2 regions of the Latilactobacillus parasakei genome follow, and region 1 is predicted to be linked to the other one. Evidence: riboswitches for the same ligand, from Rfam matches in the RefSeq annotation. Region 1 holds a riboswitch; the other holds the start of a gene.
The links. Region 1 has a riboswitch for thiamine pyrophosphate ahead of thiM (hydroxyethylthiazole kinase). Riboswitches for the same ligand answer to the same signal wherever they lie in the genome.
Positions count from the first base shown of each region.

Region 1 (3,136 bases):
GCAAGTGATTTCGCACCGCCCAAGAAATTACCGATATCGTTAATGTTAGCAACATCAAACCAGAACACTGAGTTCAAGGCGTGATGTAATCCGGTTGGAATCAATAAACGGTTGAAGAAACCGTATAGACCGGCACCAACCCAGCCTAGTTTTGAAATTGCTTCACCAAATGATACTAAAACAGTAAAGACAGCTGGCCAAACAAAGTACAAGATTGCTGAAACAACCATCATTGCTGTTGCGGCCATAATTGGCACCAATCGTTTACCACTAAAGAAGGAAAGCGCCATTGGCAACTTCACATTGTGGAAACGATTGTACATTGCAGCTGCAATTAAACCGGCGATAATCCCGATTAAAACATTACCTTCGATTTTACCAAAGGCTGGGTTCACCTTAGCGATATCTGATAAACCTTGCATCGCTTGAATTGAGGCAGGTGCTAAAATTGTCTTAGGGACTAAGAAAGCGACTAAACCAGCAAGTGCGGCTGCCCCATCCTGATCCTTAGACATTCCTAGGGCTAGACCAACGGCAAATAATAATGGCAAGTTGTTTAAAATTGCGCCGCCACCAGCTGCTAGGAAAATTGTAAAGACGTTTGCATTTGAATCGCCATTGCCAACCCAGTTAGCAATCCCCATCAAAATTGCAGCTGCTGGTAATACAGCAACAGGCAACATTAATGAACGACCCATTCGTTGTAAGTAATTCTTCATAAGGTGTTCTCCATTCATTTATTTCGTTAACAATATTAAATCATTAATGCAAACGATAAGCAAGCGCTTAATAGTTGGTATAGACCTTTAAGAGTAAGGGATAAAGCGGTTTCTTAACCCAAAAATATTTTGGTCTATACCGTATAACGACATTAATTATTACCTTAAAATTAAAACGGTTGCAAAAATAATGATTTGCCGTATACTGAAGGTACAATTTAATCGCTTTGCACTAGGGGTGTTCTTAGAAGAACTGAGATAGGTTTGTACAACCTGATCCCTTTGAACCTGTAAGTTCAGACTTGCGTAGGAAAGTGCCTTTCTCTATTAAACCAACACCACTTTTCTATGCATTCGTGCATCCAAAAGTGGTTTTTTTGATTTTAAGGGAGGTTATTTGCATGTCAAAGACACTGTTAGATCAGATAAAACAAGCTAATCCGATTATCACCAACGTCGCAAACGGCGTCACGGTCGATCAAGTCGCCAATGTTCAAAATATAATTGGTGCATCCCCGATTATGTCTAGTGATCCTGAAGAGGCTCCAGAAATGGTCGCTATTGCGCAGGCACTCAGCATCAATATTGGGACACTATCCGCTGGACCCATTCACCAAATGAAGACTTTAATGGCTGAAGCTTATCGGCAAGCTAAACCCGTCGTCATCGATCCGGTCGCAGTTGGTTCAATTCATTATCGTCAGAAAATTATCAATGAACTCTTGGCACTGGGGACACCCAAAATTATCCGCGGAAATGCGGGTGAGATTGCTTATCTAGCTGGTTTAGACTGGCAGGCGAATGGTATTGATGCCGGTACCGGCGAGATTGATCTCGTAAAAGTTGCTCGAACAGCGGCCAAAAAACAGCAAACAACCATTTTACTTTCAGGTCCAACCGATATCATCACTGATGGTCATCACACGACTAAAGTTGCCAATGGCACGCCACTTTTCCAAGTCCACGTTGGCTCTGGCGATATGCTAACTGGTCTTTGCGCCGCGTTTGTCGCCGTTAGCCCTGACAATCCTTACCAAGCGGCCATCGACGCAGCAACGACCTTTGCCGTTGCCGGACAATTAGTCGCCGAATCAATGCCAACGCCTTTACCTGGTTCTTTTTATCCGCAATTATTAGACCGTTTATTTAACATTACAGCAACTGAGATTCAAAACCATGCACAAGTCACGGAGGTCTTAACTCATGAATAATTTCCCACAAGCATTAACAATCGCTGGTTCAGATAGTGGTGGCGGCGCCGGTATGCAAGCCGACATTAAAACCATCCAAGAACGCCACGTCTTTGCCACCAACGTGGTCGTCGCAATTACGGCCCAAAATACAATTGGCGTTCAAGATAGTTTCCCGCTACCGCTCGAACTAGTCACCAAACAGTTTGAATCGCTCGCAGCCGATTTTAAGATCCGAGCCTGTAAAACGGGCATGCTCGCCGATGCTGAACACGTCGCCGTCGTTGCCCAAAACCTCCGGCGCTTCGACTTTGGCCCCTTAACACTCGATCCGGTTATGATTGCAAAAGGCGGTGCTTCTCTACTAGCAGATTCCGCCATTGACACCCTACGATCAGAACTCTTACCTTTAGCAACTGTCTTAACGCCTAACCTACCAGAAGCAGAGGTGTTAACCGGTCAAAAAATTCAAACAACTGCCGATTTTAAAATCGCCGCAACGCAACTGCAAAAAATGGGTGCTAAAAATATCATCATTAAAGGTGGCCATCTCGATAATAGTGACCAAGCCTGTGATTACGTTCTCTACGCTGATGGCAGTGATGACTGGTTAAATACACCACGAATTGCTACCGTTCGCACCCACGGCACTGGTGACACCTTCTCGGCTTGTCTAACCGCCGAGCTAGCTAAAAAAGTCCCACTCAAAAAAGCCATTCAGATTAGTAAAGCCTTCATTCAAGCGGCCATTGCCAATCCAATTGCGGTCGGCCACGGTCACGGCCCCACAAATCATTGGGCTTATCAGGAGGTTGAACATGACTAATATTGCCCAGGAAATACTCCAAACTTATTTAGTAGCTGGTACACAAGATACCGGTCGAGAAAACTTTTTACCTATACTTGAGCAGGCTTTACAAGCCGGAATTACTTGCTTTCAATTCAGAGATAAGGGCCCAAATAGCTTACCAACTGACGCAATGCGGTACGACTACGCCCAAAAGGCGCAAGCACTTTGTCACACTTATCACGTACCTTTTATTATCGATGATCGCTTAGAATTAGCTTTAGATTTACAAGCAGACGGACTCCACGTTGGGCAATCCGATCAACCATGGCCTAAAATTGAAGTCGCCAAACAACATGGCCTAATTACCGGATTATCCTGTCATACTGCTCAAGAAATTCTGAGCAGTCATCAACAAGCAACGCTTGATTATATTGGTG
Region 1 covers NZ_CP186861.1:1,485,593-1,488,728, forward strand. The annotation lists gene nagE (N-acetylglucosamine-specific PTS transporter subunit IIBC) at 1-719, opposite strand, end outside; TPP riboswitch at 944-1,049, shown strand; gene thiM (hydroxyethylthiazole kinase) at 1,121-1,930, shown strand; gene thiD (bifunctional hydroxymethylpyrimidine kinase/phosphomethylpyrimidine kinase) at 1,923-2,735, shown strand; gene thiE (thiamine phosphate synthase) at 2,728-3,136, shown strand, end outside.

Region 2 (3,136 bases), 960 kb from region 1:
CAGATCTATTAATGGCGGTCCGCTCATGAACGATTTGTTAACGCAAATTCAGCGGCTAGCTGAGCAATCGGCAGCGTTTAATGATCCGCCAAAATATCAGATGATTAACGAATTAATGGCGCACCAAACAGCCCCGCTTTATCGGGGAGTCAACGATCAATATCATTTATCGGCTAGTGCACTTGTTTTTAAAAACAATCAGTTGTTGATGGTGCGCCATCCATACTTGCAGCAATGGTTATTACCAGCGGGGCATGTTGAACTGTCTGAAACGCCAGGTCAAACCGCTCTGCGGGAATTACTAGAGGAAACCGGGCTAGTCGGGGAACAAGCGCAGTTGGTGGACGCTAATTTAATTACAATTCCGGAGAATCCAGTGAAAAAGCAAGCAGCCCACATGCACATTGATTGCCGCTATTTAATCACTGCAAAAGAGCAGCCAAGCGCATCAGCCGAGCTCCCTAATCGATGGGTTGCGCAAGATGCAGCACCAGTGGAATTTCAACCCTATTTTAAACTTCAATAAACCAGATATTTTTTAAAAATTAAAAGCATTATTACTAGGAGAAACAAATGGCGATTACAATAAGACATGAAGAAGAAAAAGATTAAAGAGGGGCTAAATAATTGGAGATTAGACGCTATCAGCAGGCGGATTGTCAAGCAGTGGCAGAACTGTTTTATAAGACAGTGCATACAGTGAATGCTGGCGATTATACGAAAGCGCAGTTGGCTGTATGGGCCACTGGTGAGCCTGATTTAAAGCAGTGGGATCAATCGCTGCAATCACATTTCAGTGTTGTCGCACTTGAAAATGATAACCTGATTGGTTTTGGAGATATTGATCAAGCTGGCTATCTCGATCGGTTATTTGTCCATGCCGATTATCAAAGAAGAGGCGTTGCGACTGCTATCTGTCATCAGCTCGAGCAAGCTGTTGCATGCCGAGTTGTCACACATGCTTCGATTACGGCCAGACCGTTCTTTGAAAGTCGGGGCTATCAAGTGATTCGAGAACAACAAGTAGCACGGCAAGGTGTTTTATTGACCAACTTCGTTATGGAGAAAAATAGGTAATCAATAGTTTTTAGTTTTCTATGATAATTCTAATGAACAACCGCTTACATCCATGCTATAATAGAGCCACAATTGAATAACGCATCTGGGGTGCCTAAGAGCTGAGATTATACCCATTGAACCTGATATAGTTAGTACTAGCGCAGGGAAATGTCGTGTCGTTTGTTTATAAACGTGCTTATTTTGGTACCCGTCAATTCTTAATTGGCGGGTATTTTGAGTGCTTGTAAAGCGGCCCCAGAAGTGAATTAATAGGAGGGGCAACATGTCATTTACAAGTATCGTTCGTAAGAAAGTCGCACCATATTGGGAAGGTAGTTTACGGCATCCGTTTATCGTTCAACTGCAAGCGGGGACGCTACCAGAGAAGATATTTCGGTATTATTTGATTCAAGATCATTATTATCTTCGTCATTTCAGAAAGTTACATCAAATCGTCGCCGATCGCTGTCAGGATCAAGAATTAAAAGCGTTGATGACACTAAGCGCAACTGGTTTGAAAGATGGTGAAATGATTATTCGGGAACAATTCTTTGAAGCTTTAAAAATAACGGATGATGAGGTTCAAGCGACCCCTGTTGCGCCGACAACTGATCACTATATTGCTCATATGTATCGGCAATTATTTGCGGATAACCCCGCAATTGCTGCGGCTGGCTTATACCCTTGTGCTTGGTTATACGGTGATATCGGAATGACTTTAAGCCAACGGCCTGCTTCACCTAATCCATATTATCAACGCTGGATTGAAACTTATACAAAGGCTGAATTGCAGGATGAAATTCAAATGATGGGCATTGTTTTAAACCGCTTGTATGCAGCAAGCTCAGCGGAAGATCAGGTTAAAATGGTGCAGGCGTTTGTTCGTAGCAGCCAATTGGAATATCATTTTTGGGAGATGGCTAATCGCAAGGAACAATGGTTGCGCGGGGACGAATACGATGAACAATAGCCGAACGAAGCGATTAACCATCCTTTCGATGATGATTGCACTAGATGTCGTTTTATCGCCGTTATTTCGCATTGAAGGCATGGCACCGATGTCGAGTGTTCTGAACGTTACAGCGGCAGTGTTGATGGGGCCAATTTATGCAACCGTAATGGCGTTAGTGACGGCCGTTTTAAGAATGATGTTACTGGGGATTCCACCTTTAGCCTTAACGGGGGCTTTCTTCGGCGCTTTATTAGCTGGCCTTGGTTACCGGTATGGCGGGCATATTGGCTGGGCAATTGCGGGTGAAATTCTAGGAACGGGTTTAATCGGCTCATTGCTTTCTTATCCCGTTATGATTTGGTTTACCGGCAGTGCTAACGGTTTATTTTGGTTCGTTTACACACCACGCTTTTTTGGCGGTGCCATTTTGGGCAGCCTAATCGCTTGGTTATTCTTGTTTAAATTAAAGGAAACAACGATTTTTAAACGAGTTCAAGCTGATTTTTACAAATAATAAAAAAGAGCAACGCTAAATGCGTTGCTCTTTTTTAGATTGTAGCGGTTTATTTGAATTGTTCTGTTTTGGCTGTTGTTAGCCAGAAGGGTTGAGATGTGACGGTAAAGTGCATATCAAATGCGCGACTGCCCATTTCTTCACCATCAACTTGGCCAAATTCTAACGTTTGGGTTCGAACGATAAGATCGTCAGTTCTAAAATGATGGACCGCCTTATAGCGGGTATGTTTGCCCATCAGCATCATGATGAATAGGTAGCAGAAGAAGAAAACGTTCAGCTTTTCAATCACCACGAGGTCGAGCTTTTGATCATCGACGCGTGCAGAAGGCATAATTGGAACACCACCGCCAAAGTAAGGATGATTTGTCGTCGTGACTAAAAAACCACGGCTGAAGTTTTTAACAGTGCCGTTGGTCTTAACTGTCACTTGGAAGGCATCTTGTGAGGTGAAGGCTTGGATTAGCGAGAAGACGTAAGATAGGGAGCCGATATGAAACTTATTTAAGAAGCGTTTGCTTTTAGAGTTATTGGTGATACTGACAACGGAAGCGTCAAAACCAATACCGACATTGTTGACGAAATAACCGGTCTCGTCTTTGAGGGCATCG
Region 2 covers NZ_CP186861.1:179,479-182,614, forward strand. The annotation lists gene folP (dihydropteroate synthase) at 1-29, shown strand, start outside; gene ACPBEH_RS00940 (NUDIX hydrolase) at 26-526, shown strand; gene ACPBEH_RS00945 (GNAT family N-acetyltransferase) at 628-1,077, shown strand; TPP riboswitch at 1,154-1,243, shown strand; gene tenA (thiaminase II) at 1,343-2,029, shown strand; gene thiW (energy coupling factor transporter S component ThiW) at 2,019-2,525, shown strand; gene ACPBEH_RS00960 (diacylglycerol/lipid kinase family protein) at 2,575-3,136, opposite strand, start outside.
Region 2: linked by a shared signal. The riboswitch ahead of tenA (thiaminase II) and the one ahead of thiM (hydroxyethylthiazole kinase) in region 1 are both predicted to bind thiamine pyrophosphate.